One region of the Lysinibacillus sp. NPDC093216 genome, then DNA from elsewhere that is predicted to be linked to it. Evidence: riboswitches for the same ligand, from Rfam matches in the RefSeq annotation. Region 1 holds a riboswitch; the other holds the start of a gene.

Evidence for each region. A riboswitch is a leader RNA that binds a small molecule or an ion and turns the genes downstream of it on or off. The one in region 1 is predicted to bind FMN.
Region 2: another riboswitch for FMN. It lies ahead of ACQKOG_RS00070 (ECF transporter S component); the one in region 1 lies ahead of ribE (riboflavin synthase).

Annotation. Positions count from the first base shown of each region.
Region 1 covers NZ_JBNNVB010000005.1:91,918-100,349, forward strand. Annotated here, with positions in the region: gene ACQKOG_RS08070 (HAD hydrolase-like protein) at 1-174, opposite strand, end outside; gene ACQKOG_RS08075 (YibE/F family protein) at 493-1,272, opposite strand; gene ACQKOG_RS08080 (YibE/F family protein) at 1,272-2,390, opposite strand; gene ACQKOG_RS08085 (hypothetical protein) at 2,798-2,899, shown strand; gene ACQKOG_RS08090 (hypothetical protein) at 2,944-3,081, shown strand; FMN riboswitch at 3,311-3,436, shown strand; FMN riboswitch at 3,562-3,687, shown strand; gene ribE (riboflavin synthase) at 3,830-4,465, shown strand; partial or broken gene ribB (3,4-dihydroxy-2-butanone-4-phosphate synthase) at 4,678-5,268, shown strand; gene ribH (6,7-dimethyl-8-ribityllumazine synthase) at 5,619-6,086, shown strand; gene ACQKOG_RS08110 (spore germination protein) at 6,257-7,717, shown strand; gene ACQKOG_RS08115 (C45 family autoproteolytic acyltransferase/hydolase) at 7,841-8,432, shown strand, end outside.
Region 2 covers NZ_JBNNVB010000001.1:6,047-14,478, forward strand. Annotated here, with positions in the region: gene glnA (type I glutamate--ammonia ligase) at 1-190, opposite strand, end outside; gene ACQKOG_RS00045 (SpoIIE family protein phosphatase) at 649-1,779, shown strand; gene ACQKOG_RS00050 (ATP-binding protein) at 1,783-2,205, shown strand; gene ACQKOG_RS00055 (methyl-accepting chemotaxis protein) at 2,233-3,927, shown strand; gene ACQKOG_RS00060 (STAS domain-containing protein) at 3,982-4,368, shown strand; gene ACQKOG_RS00065 (sodium-dependent transporter) at 4,437-5,783, opposite strand; gene ACQKOG_RS00070 (ECF transporter S component) at 5,948-6,535, opposite strand; FMN riboswitch at 6,758-6,956, opposite strand; gene ACQKOG_RS00075 (RNA polymerase subunit sigma) at 7,251-8,432, opposite strand, start outside.

The sequences.
Region 1 (8,432 bases):
AGGGAAGTCGAATAATTTACTGCGTTCCGCTATAGATAGTTTTTTTAATGATTCGATTTCCTTTAACTCTATTCCTTTAAATTTATACTTTTGCGCAATCGTATTCCAAGCTGATGCAAACACTGCTGTTGAATCAGCCAGTGTTCCATCAAAATCAAAGATTATATATTTCATGACAAACTTTCTCCTTTAATCATCTAATTGTAAAGACGTCTTTTTCTTGAAAATGTTACTGCCTATTTTAAAATAATGACATGATTATACAGAATATGTAACAGCGTATTATAAATGACCCCAGATGAATAATTTTTTTACTAATGGGTAAATATTTTTTCAGGGTAAAGGGGCTTATGGCAACTTCTTTGGTAAAAATTGTACCGAAAAATGTGTCGAAATCAATAATGAAATTATCTATACAGTTTTTATGTAGTTGAATGGACAAAAAAAGTACCTGTCATCCGTTAGTATTGAGCTGGATGACAGGTACGACTATTATGAAGCATCTTGTGATGTTGTATCTCGTTTTTTTGTTAAATAATATGCATTTACCGAGGAAGTGATAGGAATGATAAGTGCGATTCCAATGCCTGCGCAAAATATCATAATAAGTTCAGTGGCAAATACTTTAGAATTAATGATTTCACCAATTGAATAAGATAAATCTTTGAACCAAATGAGCAAGCTTAAATATCCACCAAAGAAAGCGAAAAATAATGTATTTGTATCTGTACCTAAAATGTCCCTTCCAATGCTTAAACCTGATGTAAATAATTTTTTTCTGCTAATTAACGGATTATGATGAAGAATCTCATGCATGGAAGTAGCAATAGAAATGGCAACATCCAAAATTGCTCCAATCGTACTCATAATAATAACGGAAGCTCCAATTTGCACAAAATTGACGCCAATATAAAGAGAAAATATGCTAATCTCTTCAGAGGATTCTTCCCCGAATCCTCGAATCATTGATTTCTCCGTTACAAAAACAATGAATAGTAATAAAATTACAATCGTAATCATTGTAGAAATGAATGCAGTTACTGTTTTACTACTCATTTCATTAATAAAAAATAAGCTAATCCAGCTAATGACGGTACAGGCAATGAGCGTTAATATAATTGGACTATTTTTCTGATTGGTCATTAAAAAGATGGTGATAAAGAGTACTCCAAAGTTTAAAAATAAAGATAGAAAAGATCGTACTCCTTTTTTTCCACCGATAACATTCATCAATATGAATAAAATGGCAGTTAACCATACTAATACATTCATTATTTTGCCCTCTTTCGATTAATGAAAAAAATAGAAGTGTATAAACTGATTGGAATCGTTAAGACAACACCGATTCCACCTGCTAGGGCCCTAGCTAATTCTAATGAAAGATTCATGGAAAGTGTTTGCCCTAATGGATAAGAGTTTTTTAAATATAAAATCAACATAGGGATTGAGCCACAAATATAAACAAAAAACAAAATACTTGTAATCGTTCCCATAATGTCTTTCCCGATGTCCATCCCTGAGGTTTTCAATGCTTGGTCAGATATTTCTTCGTTTTGCTCAAATAAAGCGAACATTGAAGAAGCCATTGTGATGGAGACATCCATTACAGCTCCTAGTGCTCCAATAAATAACCCAGCCATAAAAATCACTCGATATGGACGCGTTAAAAATTGCATTTCTTCATATCGAAGCCCATTCTCGGATGTAATCCACAAAACTAAAGCACTAATCAATATAGAAATAAATGTTCCTATAAGTGTTGCCACTATCGCTGCATATGTTTTTTCATTCAAGCCGTTAATGAGAATTAAAGAAATGACCGTAAATAAAAGAACACATACCCCGCTAATAAATATCAAATTTATATTAGAATTTATATATAAATCCAAAGCGTATGATAATACAAGCGAATTTACAATTAAACTGATGATTGAAAATAATCCTTGTCTTTTACCGACAATTAGCAAAGCAAAAATAAAAATCCACGCCACTATCAAGACAAACTGATCACGTTTCACGTCTAAAATAGCCCCAGTTAAATCTCCATTTTTGTCTGTATTTACTTTAATGGAAACAAATAATTTATTCCCAACATGGTACTCTTGATCAAAAGCCCCAGATGCTGAATACTCATTTGTAAAATGAATAAGCTTACCTTTTTTTTTACCATTTTTTAATACAGCTGTAATTTGCTGAGTATATAAATGATCTTCATTTTCATACATATCTGTTACAGGGTTTGATTCTTTTAATTCCGTTTTTATAACTTCCGCAATTGGACGATCATAAAATGCTTCGTTGTGATAAACGAAAAAAACAGAAGCGATAAAGCAAATTGCGATAAAGGTATAAAATATAAATTTAGATTTTTTTTTCAAGATGTTTTGCAATAAAAAGCCTCCAATGTGAGAAAGGAATCTGATTGTACTTATGCGTTCATTGTTAAAATGGCACGAAAATGACTCACAATATCACTAATTTTTTAATGTCAAGCAGATTTAAAAAATGCCATTATAAAGTAACGTGCTAATTGAATAGAGGTTCCTTAATTATATAGTAGATTTTAGCTTACTTAGTTAGTTTTAGCATAATTAAATTATTGTTATTCATTATGTAAGTGTTTATTAATTTTTTGCTTATGACAAATGGGATGGTACAACATAGCATGTGAAGGAAGCGAAAAAATATAGGAGAAATCGCCATTATTCAGGACGCGATAGTTGAATTGATACTGGCCAGGTTAGGCAGTATTTAATCAAAAGAGGAATGGTTTGGCATGAAATGTGCTATTCCAGTAATGGAAAAGCAGGGTAAAGGATCGATTATTAATACTGCTTCATCGGCAGGTATTCGTTCAGAACGCAGTATCGCTGTATATTCCGCAAGTAACATGCGGTAATCGGTTTAACGAAAGGCGTCACGGTCGAGTATGCAAATAAAAGTATTCGTATTAATGCTGTGTGTCCAGGCGGCATCGTTACACCATTATTTCAAAGTGTTGGTGAAACACTTGAAAAAACAGGGTACGTACCAGAAGAAATGTCACGTGTACGTATGGGACGCCATGGTGAACCAGAATAAGTAGCAGAAGCGGTCCTATTCTTAGCATCAGATAAAGCAAGCTTCATGGCTGATGCTGTTGTCTCTGTTGATGGTAGTTTGACTGTATAAATTCATTGTTTTTGTAGCAATTTACAAACGCAACGATAGGCAAACTTGCGAATGTGAAATGAACTATAGAAAAAAATTTATAAAGAATTATCTGGATAATAAAATAAATTAGTGTTATCGTAAGAAATAGCTAAATAAAAATATCCTTCAGGGTAGGGTGAAATTCCCAATCGGCGGTGATGAAGAAATTCAAAGTCCGTGAGCGCAAGCTGATTTGGTGCAAATCCAAAACCGACAGTTATAGTCTGGATGGGAGAAGGGTAAAAGTATGAGCTTTTTAAATTCGCTTGAGTTTATAAGGTGTATTTGAGTATGCTTTTATGTTAACTACTTCCCATTTTATAGTCGGGAAGTAGTTTTTGTTTTATTTGGCTAAAAAATTGAATAGCAGTAGTTCTTCGGGGTAGGGTGAAATTCCCAATCGGCGGTGATGAAGAAATTCAAAGTCCGTGAGCGCAAGCTGATTTGGTGCAAATCCAAAACCGACAGTGACAGTCTGGATGGGAGAAGAACGATGAGATGACAGCCTATGGAAAAAATATTATATCCATAAGGTTTATTTGTTGACGTCTTATGTATATGAACTCCCAAACCCCTTTATTCTAAGGGGTTTTTTGTTTGAGCGGAAATTATTAAATGAATGAAAGCAGGTGAAAAAATGTTTACAGGAATTGTTGAGGATATTGGCACCGTAAAAACCATGCAAAGCGATCGACAAAGTATGAAAATCACCGTTATTTCAAAGAAAATGGTAGAGGATGTAAAGCTAGGGGACAGTATAGCGGTCAATGGTGTTTGTTTAACAGTGATATATTTTAATGGACAAGAGCTAACGATGGATGTAATGCCTGAAACAGTGAGCGCAACAAATTTACAGCAGCTCGCAGTTGGAGATCCGGTAAATTTAGAACGCGCTATGCCAGCTAATGGACGTTTCGGTGGTCATTTTGTATCCGGACATGTTGACGGGGTAGGGAAAATAGTGCGCAAGCGGCCATTAGCAAATGCAGTCTATATTGATATTGAACTATCGAAGGAGTTAACGAGCTACTGTATTCCAAAGGGCTCCATCACAATTGACGGAACGAGTCTAACACTCTTTCAGGTCGAGAAAAACGGTGTCACAGTATCACTGATACCTCACACATACAAGGAAACAATTTTAGGTATGAAAAAAATTGGTGATCTCGTCAATATAGAAACCGATTTAGTTGGAAAATACATTTTGCATCAACTTAAGTATGGACAGGAACCAACCATTTCAAGAGACTTCTTAGCAAAAAACGGGTTTTAACTTCTTTCAGCGAAGCCAAAACATCTGTACCTGTCGCTACGCTTTCGGTACAAAAAACATCCGCTGAAATAGAGGAACTTAGTCTAAGAACGCCACGTTCTGTGGAAACGGCTGAGTGACCAACGTCATGCTTGCAGGCCTAAGCAATCCGGACGCAATTATGCCGAGGCATAATTGATCTAATAACACTTTAAGAACTGGAGGTGGCGATATTGCTACATTCAATTGAAGAAGCAATAGAGGATTTAAAACAAGGGAAGATGATTATCGTAGTAGATGATGAGGACCGAGAAAACGAAGGGGACTTACTCGCACTTGCGGAATTTATGACCCCAGAAACGATTAACTTTATGGCGACCTATGGAAGAGGTCTTATTTGTACGCCGATTTCGCAGGAGCTTGCACAAAAATTAGCATTAAAGCCAATGGTTAGTATTAATACTGATAATCATCAAACGGCATTTACCGTTAGTATAGATCATGTAGACACAACAACTGGAATTAGCGCCTTTGAACGGGCAATGACTATACAAAAAATGCTAAAACCACAGGCAAAAGCTGCGGATTTTCGTAGACCGGGCCATGTATTCCCGTTAATTGCAAAGGACAATGGTGTATTAGAGCGTAGAGGACATACGGAAGCTACAATTGATTTGGCCAAGCTGTGTCATAGTATTCCTGCGGGCATTATTTGTGAAATTATGGGGGACAATGGCAAAATGCTACGCTTTAATGACCTTGTTAAATATGCAGCGCAACATGATTTAAAAATGATTTCAATTGAAGCATTGGCCACTTATCGTCTTAAACTAATAATGGAAGAAAACACACAGACAATATAAAGGATCATCAACAAAAGTTTGGAATGACATTTGTTAAAACGTACTTTATGTATATAAGTTGATTGGAGTGGAGACTGGGCGACTCCTTGAGGATTAGCGGATAGAGGAACGAAGGCTAAAACCATCACGTCCTGTGATAATTCGTGATCAACATCGTGTTGGCCCGAGACCCTGGAGCGCAAGCGAAGGGGCTCATCGGACGCCCTCAGGAAGCTCTGCTCTGCGCGAAAGCAATAACAAAGCGCCCAGTCGGAACGGAAATCAACCCCACGTTATGATGATTAGACTAAATAATAGAGGAGAGATTCAAAATGGTTAAAACATTTGAAGCACAATTAATTGGTACGGATTTAAAAATAGCAGTAGTAGTTGGTCGTTTCAACGAATTTATTACAAGCAAATTATTAGACGGTGCATTAGATGGTTTAAAGCGTCATGGTGTGGATGAGAATTCTATCGATGTAGCATGGGTTCCTGGTGCATTTGAAGTGCCATTCATCGCGAAACAGTTAGCTGAAACAAAGAAATATGATGCAATTATTGGATTAGGTACAGTAATCCGTGGCTCAACAACACATTATGATTATGTATGTAATGAATCAGCAAAAGGAATTGCAAATGTGTCACTAACTACAAATGTACCTGTTATTTTTGGCATTGTAACTACAGAAAATATTGAACAAGCGATTGAGCGTGCAGGGACTAAATCAGGAAATAAAGGCTATGATGCAGCAATGTCCGCTATTGAAATGGCAAATTTAAAGAAGATGATTGGATAAATTTTTCCTAATAATAGTATGAAAATTTCGCAGATGAATTATTCTGAAAAAGTATTATAAACATTAAAGTTTTCTTGAATATTTTTTTAGACAATGGGGAAAATATCCGTAAGTGTATTTATGTTATTACTCATAAATGTACTAATTAGGGGCTGGCTCAGTAGGAGTTGATGGATATTTCTTCAATGGAACAAGAATTAAATTTGAAATCTTTGAAGTCACTATTTCAACGCTCTGCTGATGTGATATTCCAAGAGTATTCCTTTCAGCAACATAAAGTACATTTGATAAAATGTGAAGCGATGGTTGATGAGCGGTTACTGCAGACCGTTATTGTGCAACGAGTTCAATCATTATTTACTGCAACAACAGAGGAAATGTTAGAAGAACATATACAAAACAATTTACACGTTCCCCATCTTCAGAAAATAACAAGTAAAGATGAAGCTATTACAAGAGTTTATAAAGGACATGTTTTACTTTATTTTGAAGATATGAATTTGTTATATTCAAGCTATATCGCTAAAAAACCGAATCGAGAGCCTAAAGAAACAACCCTTGAATTAGTTGTCAAAGGTCCGAGAGATGATTTTATTGAGGATGTTTTTATCAATATTGCTTTATTACGAAAACGGATTCCTACTAATTCATTAAGTGTTGAGACATATGAACTTGGTAAACGATCCAAAACAACTGTAGCTGTACTTTATTTTGAAGATATCGTCAATCAAAAAATGCTTGAGCAAATAAAACTACAGCTGCAACGAATTGATACGGATGTTGTATTTAGTGGGGATTTATTGATGGAGAGAATTGAGCAAAGTGCAAAAATTCTACCTAGACACGATTATACTGGACGCCCTGATTTTGCTGTACAAGCTTTAAGTAGAGGACGCATTATCATTATAGTTGATGGAGTATCATATGCCATCATTACCCCGGCTAATTCAATGTTACTTTTTAAATCCGGTGAGGATAATGAGTATCCGATTATTGTAAGTTCTATGGAGCGTATACTACGAATAATAGCTATCTTAATAAGTATACTTTTACCAGGTTTTTGGCTTGCATTAACGACCCACCATCAAGAACAACTGCCATTCATCCTATTGGCAACTGTCGTTGAATCAAGAATGGGACTCCCATTTCCAACTACTCTTGAAATATTAATGATGCTTTTTATGTTCGAATTATTTCGAGAAGCAAATATTCATCTACCCAATGTTATCAGTGGTTCAATAAGTGTTGTCGGGGGATTAATTATTGGAGATGCAGCTATTAAATCGGGTGTTACGAGCGCTTCCATGATTGTAGTTATAGCTACTTCAAGTATTGCAGCCTATACACTTGTCAATCAGTCCATCGTAACAGCGATGAGCATTCTCAGGGTAATCATCATTTTAGCATCTGCCTTTTTAGGATTATTTGGATTCTTCATTTCGGTGTTTTTCATACTTCTTTATACCGCAAACTTACGAGTATTAGGTGTTCCGTACTTAAGTATGGGCGCAGATTTAGATTGGACGGACATTAAAAGATCTTTAGTTCGCTTATCTCCTGCAGGTTATCGTACGCGACCCAAATTCTTAAATGTGCAGGATGAGACAAAGACATCGAGTAGGAAAAAATAAATATTTAGAATGTAGAGATCAGGCTTTTATAGGCCTGATCTTTTTATTTCTTGACCTTATATTTACTTGAAGCTTTAAGATGAATATAGAAAACCAATTACAGTAGGTAAGGAGAGAAAAGTAATGAGATCTTATGAAGAATTAATCGTAAAAGTTATAAATGTAAGGGGCAGTTACTATCAAATTGGGCTTCAGCAAAGTAAAGAACTACTATCAACTTCTCATCCAATACAGAATGAATCTCTGAATTTTATAAATGTCCAAATGGCAAAACAACTACTACAATTTCATTCCCCTAGTCTTTTGCAAGAAATGGAAGGATTGGCCGTTGGATTAGCTCAAACGCTGGATTCTGTCATTGATATATATAGTGGCTATAATATTACCTTTCCTGAAATGGGCTGTACATCTTTTGTGCTAGATGGAAATTATATTAGAAACTATGATTTTAGTCCAACATTGTATGATGCAAGACTTGTATTTTCTAATCCAATGAATGGATATGCAAGTGTTGGATTTAGCCAACAAATTATCGGTAGACTTGATGGGATGAATGAATATGGGCTAGTTGTCGGTCTGCATTTTGTCAACAATGATTACCATGGTGAGGGCTTTATCGCTTCAACGATTGTCCGAATATTATTAGAGCAATGTAAAAATATTGAAGAAGCACTTAAATTAATTACAGAACTCCCACATGGTTATTGTTACAATT
Region 2 (8,432 bases), on a different contig from region 1:
CAATGCGTACAAAACCTTCAATTGATGAACCATCGAACATCATTTTATTGTCCAATGCTTTTTCTAATTGGCTAACCGGTACTTCAACGTTTTTTATTGTTCCTAATATATCAGTAAATTGTAGGCGAATAAATTTAACATTTTCTTCCTCAACACGACATTTAATATCTTCTTTTGTATAACGTTTCATTTTTCACCACTCCAATGTAATTTTAATTAACACGATTCTTTTGTAACTGTTTTTAAAATACATTAAAAGGATGTAAAACACAATATCTATGTAAGGTTTTATTACATACATTTTATCGAATATATTAATCTTTTTTTAAGATGGATAGAGCCGTCCTCCCCTCCCTACTTATCATTTAAGTCTTTAGACTCATCATACGGTAGTTTAACTAAAAAGTTTTTGACTTTGTTGCTTGAAGCAAGAACTTTATTTCCATATTTTATATCACATTAGTCTTGTATAATGTCATATTTATTGGTAAATTTATAGCAAATTAGAATTTCTATTTTATTCATCAGATAAGTAAATAGGGCGTATATATAATAGTCGGAAATTATCATATCCATTTTACCTTGGCGCAATTGCGTCCGGGGTTATATCTTCTGTTAAAGATACATAAGGCGGTGAATGTAAAAAGCATGTCAGTATTAATTATTGGCAGCGTAAGTAATGATGTATTACGTCTGCAAAAATATTTTCATCGTATCGACATCAAAAATATTCATTGCTTTACAACAACTGACGCAGCAATGAATTATTTATCAGATTCTTTGAAAGAAGAGCTAGAAATAATTATTCTCGATGCAAAAATGACACTTAAAAATTGCGAGAACATTTGTCAACAAATTGACGAACTAAAAAACTGGATCGATGCCCCTATCCTCCTTTCTACTACTTACGAAAAAAGCATTACAATTGATAGGGTTTTTGAAGCTGGGATTTTCGACTTTATTTTAAAACCATTTGATTTCACTCAGTTTAAAACCCGGATTCAGGTGGCCCTTAAATATCAGAAGGAAACCAAGCTACGAAAGCAGCAAGAAAGTATGATTCAAAAAGATTTAATTGTCGCGAAGAAATTTCAAAAAAATGCACTATCTCCTCCATTGAATCTTGAGCATATTCAGATCGATGGACTTTATGTTACATCCAACACACTAGGAGGTGACATGTACTGCTGGTTTAAGATTAATGAACATTTAACTGCCATTCTTCTTTACGACGCAATGGGACATGGCATTGCCGCATCACTCGTTACAATGTCCATTAGATCTTTGTTAAAGGGAATAATCACGAAATTAATTGATCCAGTTTTAGTAATTCGAGAACTTAACCGCCAAATTTACGAGTTATTTTCTGATGAAGATATGGACCGTTTTTTAATGACAGCTATCTACATACTCATTGATACGAAAAACGGAACTGTACACTATGTTAATGCGGCTCATCCATCTGGTTTCTTATTTGGAAAATACGGAGAGACGGTGTTCCTCCCAGCAAATACACCTATATTAGGGCTATTCCCGACCATTCCTATTAATAAAAAAAGGATACCTTTATCCGGATGGCATCGCATAATACTTTATACGGATGGATTATTGACAATCAATGATCAACAAGTTGTTGATATGGATTTTTTCCATTCCTATGCATCACACGATAATGGCTATGCCTTGGAGAAATTTTCCCAAAAATACGATTTATCCGATAATTATTACAACGATGATATAACAGTAGTTTCAATAACAATTACATTACAGGGTCGGTGATTGATGATGGAATTCATACTCAATGTAAATCCTGATACACAAGCTATAGCTTATGTAGATCAAGTTATAGAGAATTATACAAATGTATATAATTTACCTTTTAAAAGAGAATTACGATTTGTCGTACATGAATTAGTTATTAATGCTGTGGAAGCTGTTAAGAAAAATGATCCATATTCCGAAAAGGCTATTCAAGTACACGTATCTCATTCTAATAAAGAAATAAAAATAACAGTTACTGATGAAGCGAAAGGAATCGCTGAAAAGGATTGGGATAAGGCTCTACAATTTGATTTAAACGAACTGGATTATTCAGATCGTGGGCGAGGTTTATTTTTCGTTAAAAATATGGTCGACCATATTTGGTTTGAAAATATTTCTGAAACGAAATTTTTAGTTGGTATTTCAAAAAAGATTCATGTATAAAGTTAACGTAAAATTGGAGGAGTTTTCATGAAGCTGTCAATCCGAAAAAAAATGAGCCTGTTAATATTCGGGTGTATTTTGCTACTCACTACACTTTTAGCAGGAATAAATTTTTATGTTGCCAAAAATAATCTTTTAGAAAGCGCAAATACAAAGCTTTTATCAGATATTCAATTGAGCTATGAATATTTAGATGCTAAATTCCCTGGAGAATGGTCCATTAAAAATAATCAATTGTATAAAGGTGACGTCAAAATAGTAGACAATTTTGAGGTAGCTGATAAAGTCGGAGAGCTAACAAACGGAAATGTCGTCTCAATCTTCCAAAACGATACTCGCATTAGTACAAATATAGTCGAGAATGGAGAACGTGCATTAAATACAAAGGTTTCTGATGAAGTTGCGAAAGTTGTATTAGGAGAAAAAAAACGTTTTATCGGATCAGCAAATGTCTTGGGGAGTATGCATCAAGGAGCCTATGACCCAATTTTAAATAGCCAAGGAGATGTTATTGGCGTATGGGCAACAGCTGTACCTACCGCTCCATATATAAGTATTGCTACAAAGTCTGCACTTGAAAATGTAGCGGTCTCCTTAGGAATTGCCATTTTAATGATTGTTGGGATTAGTTGGTTTTTACAGCGACAAATCATCACACCCATTAATATTTTAAGTACAAATGCCAAAGATTTAGCAGATTTAAATTTAAATGTAAAATTATTAAACCCAAAAGGTAAAGATGAGATTGCTGTTTTAGCAAATGCTTTTAGTGATATGAAGAATCGATTAACGGAAACGATGACAATCGTAGCTGGTAGCGCCAATCAAATAGCTAACTCATCGCATTCATTAGCAGAATCATCACATCAAACAAGTGAGGCTTCTAACCAAATCGCACTTACGATGAATGAAATTGCAGTCGGTACTACGACTCAATCTGATCAAGCTGAACAAATAGTGTCTATGATGCAAAAAACAATTGAAGAAGTATCGACCAGTTTACAAAAAGCCGAGAATACGTTAAATAGCGCTATAGAATCGACCCATTTTGCACGCCAAGGTGAAGAGGCGATCAATGAAGCTATAAAACATTTAAGCGATGTCACACAAACAGTGTCTTACGCAACAGATTCTATCCAAAAACTCGGTAAACGCTCTGAAGAAATTGGCGGCATTATTACTGTTATTACGGGTATTGCGGATCAAACAAATCTACTCGCCCTCAATGCAGCCATCGAAGCAGCACGAGCAGGTGAGCAAGGAAAAGGCTTTGCCGTCGTTGCATCAGAGGTACGCCAGTTAGCTGAACAATCAAGTTTAGCATCAGGACAAATTACAAATCTCATTAAAGATATTCAGGCTGAAACCTCTGTGACAGTTCGCACGATGGAAAGTAATCTACTAGCAGTAGAGGAGCAAGTAACAATTATCAATAAAGGAGGAACTGCATTAAAAGAAATCGTTGAAAAGGTCGAAGAAACAGAAAACGGCGTTGAGCAGATGAAGGCTGCATTTACGAATGTAAACAACAACTCCTTAGGGGTTCAACAAGCCATTCAAGATATTTCCCGTATCATTGAAGACTCCGCTGCAGCAACAGAGGAAATTGCCGCAACATCGGAAGAACAATATGCAACTGTGGCAGAAATTACACAAAGTTCAGACGAATTAGCATCGATTGCCGATAAATTACAAAACGAAGTCAATAAATTCAAGTTTTAACTTCTATAGAATTAGAATTTCCTTACATGAAAAAGAAAATGGAGGCGCTATAGTATGGATCAGAAGAAAATTGCGATGGTTATTGACACAAAGTCTGATTATATTTTGATTGCGTTTACTGGCGATTTAGAATATGGGTCGATTGAAGAGATTAAAATTGAGCTTCAATCGTTAAGCTTGGAAACAAAGCATGGATATATTATCGATATGCAAAAGGTTACAAACATCGATAGTACCGGCTTTGGCATGATTGTCAATTTCGCAAAGAAAGTATCTGTAAAAGAAAAGAAAATCGCCATTATTGTTGTCGATGATTTCATTCGCAATTTGTTTGCTATTTCACAAGTCGATAAAGTATTCCCTATTACTAAAAGCGAAGAGCAAGCAAGACAGATCATTAAAGAAGGCTGGTTAGGTGAACTATCACTTAGCGAATACTAACCCTATCGTTGTCCCCCAAACATAAAAGTAAGTTGCATTCCTATTAAACGGAATGCAACCTACTCTTTTTAATACTGTAAAAGCATATTTACAAACACAACGATAATGACAAAAGGTACTACTATTAACATCAGTAGTCGATACGCTGAATAGAACCCCTGCCCCATTTGACTTCCTATTAATAATTCCTTCTTCACAAATTCTTTATCAACTACATACGCAATAAAGATAGCAATCAATAAGTTACCCAACGGAAGCATTAAATTAGAAACTAAAAAGTCAGTTGCATCAAAAATTGTTTTTCCAAAAATTGATACATCAGCTAATGTACTTGATGAAAGTGCTGCAGGAATCGCTGCAATAAAGACTACTACACCTAGTAGCATCGTCAATGCAGAACGAGACATACGTCCCTTCTCCATAAATGCCGCTACGATAATTTCATATAAACTGAAGGAAGAAGTTAGCGTTGCGAATAAAAATAATAATAAAAACATCGCTAAGAATATTTCACCAAATGGCATTTGACTAAATGCTGTTGGCAGAACCGTAAATAATAAGCCTGGTCCAGATGCCGGTTCTAAATCAAAAGCAAATACAACAGGGAAAATGGCTAATCCTGCTAAAAACGATACAAGCACAGTGAGAAGAACAACAGAGCCTGCGGAATTAGGTAAGCTCACATCTTTCTTTAAATAGGAGCTGTACGTCACAAGACAAGAAAATCCTACTGCTAAGCCAAAGAAGGATTGCCCTAACGCTTCCAATATTGCCTTTCCAGTTATATTTGAAAAGTCAGGCCACAAGAAGAATTTAACCCCTTCCATTGCTCCATCTAATGTTAAAGCCCTCACAACAAGCACAATAAACATAATGAATAATAAAGGCATCATCCACTTATTGGCCTTCTCTATACCATTTTGCACGCCAAGTGAAATGACTAATACATTTACTAGCGTAAACAGCCCTAAACCTAGCAATGTAATCCAAGGTGTTCCTACAATCTTTGCAAATAGTTCACTAGGATCCACGGAAGGATCAATAACAGCCCCAGTCACACCAAGGCCACTATATATAAAAATCCAACCTCCTACAACACTATAAAAACTTAATAATAAAAAACAGCCGAGCACACCCATACGACCAACCCAAGCCCAACCTGTTTTAGTAGGTGCAATTTTTTTATAGGCAGTCACAGCCTCAGACTGTGTACCACGACCTAAAATATATTCTGATAATAACATCGGTAAACCAATCAACAATGTAAATAGCACAAAAATCAGGAAAAATGCTCCCCCGCCACTTTGTCCAGTAACATATGGAAGCTTCCAAATTGCCCCCAGTCCGATTGCAGCTCCAGCCGATGCTAAAATAAAGCCTAGTTTACTAGACCACTGACTCTTTTTTTCACTCATCTCTTCAAACTCCTCTAACTTACTCAACTCTTCCTTATTCTACAATAAAATAATACAGTCGACTACATTAATTCTATATGTTACTTTTGCGTAATATTATCCAACACCTCAACCATTCTACATAAAAAACCTCGAACGCTTAACAGCTCGAGGTCTCATCCTAATTATTTTGTTAAATACATAGAACGCTGATGATCAATCCATTTACGCATTGTTGTGAATAGTAATGCCATGATGATAGTAATTAAAATACCTTTCACAATGTTAAATGGCAAAATACCAGCTACGATCATTTTATATAGTGAATCACCTACAACAGGCTCCATACCTAAAAAGTAAGTGTACATAGGTAAAAATACTGCATAGTTAAGGATGCTCATTCCTACTGCCATTACAATTGTTCCAGCAGCTAAACCTCCGATAAGGCCCTTAACTGTTTTGGAGCGATTAAAAACAAAGCTCACTGGTAAAATAAATAAAATACCTGTTGCAAAGTTCGCGATATGTCCTACCGGTACTCCCGTTGGCGTGCCTGAGAAAACCCAGTCCAACACATTTTTAAATAATTCTACTAAAATCCCCGCTACAGGTCCCATAGTGATTGCTGCTAGTAATGCTGGCATATCACTGAAGTCCACTTCCAAAAACATTGGAAATGGCGGAATCGGGAAATTAAAAAGCATTAATAAAAACGAAATACTGCTCAGCATACCAATCGTAATATACGATTGAAGTTTAACATTTTTCTTCATAGAAAACTCTCTCCTCTTTGCTGATTCAATCTCGCAAGAAGAAAGGTTACGACCTAATCAATTATTATCATGAAAAAACCCTTATGCAAAAGAGCATAAGGGAGAATAGGCATGATTAAAAAACGCCATTAATTAACTATTTTCTGAGCATACGCTGTGTGAAACCACATCGAAAAAACGCTCGTACATAGCTAAATTCATAACAATGAATGACGATCGTACCTCCATCTTCTCCCATCCAGACTTTAACTGTCGGCCTTGGAATTGCACCAAGTCAGCCATGCAAAAAAATTATTTGCACAGGTCGCGGGCTGAAGAGCCTTTAGTAAATCATGCGAGCTAATATGTCTTAAAGGAAACATTAGCGATTTACAACTCTATTACCGCCGGTCGGGATTTTCACCCTGCCCCGAAGATGAATCATTATTTTTTTATTTCATAGCCTTACTATAATGAATTATTAGAGAAAAGTAAATAGCTTTGCTTTAAAAAAATCCGATTAAACTTGTATGCTTTAATAAATACTCGTGAAAAGTAGCTTAAATCCTTATTCATCTCATCACCTATAGAGGCGAGAGACTTCGTAGGTGACGCTTCGCTTTCGCTACTGAAAATAATTGCTAAGTTAAATGACAAGAGCATTCACGCACATATAGTGGCGAGAATGCTCCAAAAATTTATTTATGTTCTGTTCGTCTATTTGTTGTTAGGCTGTTTATGGCATATATCGTTTATTGGCTCCTACAGGCTTTGGCAAGAATTTTTTTAAATCAAATCCTTCCCAGGTTTCCTGTACAACATTGTCTAAACGTATTTGTTGATCAAAGCTTGCAGCAGTGAGCATCATAGCTTCTATCAGTTGAGTTGCACGAACAGTATCCATGGTCGTTAAATCAAGCGGCTCATCAAATGTAACAATAACGCCTTCTGCTACTTCTTTTACAGTGTATGCTATATTTTCTGGTACAACTGAAACGTATACATCATCATTTTTATTTCGCATATCGGTAAGCGCTTCTGTTACAGTGGGAAAAGTCTTACGAGAATCGGGTGATAAATATTCAGCTCCATTTTCATCTTTATATAAATAATAATTAAAATGATTTGAGCTTGTTAATGCCTTAGGATTACTTGGCTCTTCTTCCTTGGAAAATTTGTAGGCTGTACCATCAGGATTTTCAAACTCAATATCTTTATACTCTGAATCTGAGAATGTATCCTGTAAAGTCTCTAAATATTCATTAGTATCTGCTGAAGCAACATCATAATCATTTTTCTCCGGCAATACATGAACTAGTTTATCGCCCTTCTCCTTCAATTCTCCTTTATATGGATGATAGTTAGTAAAACCATTTGCTTTCTCATCAATTTGCGGCGCATACTTTTCATACATTTGTAATGTTGTAGGCTTTTTCTTCGGAAAATCAGTGGCAACTCGTTCATTTGGAATGATATACGTCATCGGTACGCTTTTCTTATCACGATTTGCCAAACCAATATGAAACACTACTGCTTCTGTTAAATCTTCCTCATAAACAGATGATCGTAGAGACATAATCCTTGAATGTTTTGCTACTATGTTGTTGGATTCCATAATCTTATCCTGGTTGACAAAGCTTTTCGCTGCTCGACTATCCTGCGATGTTGAATATTGAGAGGTTTCAGGAGCATTAGCCTGGTCTAATTTTGCATCATTATGATTCATGAACATAGAGCCTGTAATTACTGTTAAAGCGAAAACTGCTGCAACACTCATAAAGATTGGCCATTTACGAACTTTCTTCTTTGTTGTTGCAGTCTCGGTACTTTCTTGTTGCGTAGGAATACTGTGTTGTTGCTCTTGCGATGTTATTTCATCATCTATTGGTTGTTGTATAGCTTCTTGAAGATGGATATT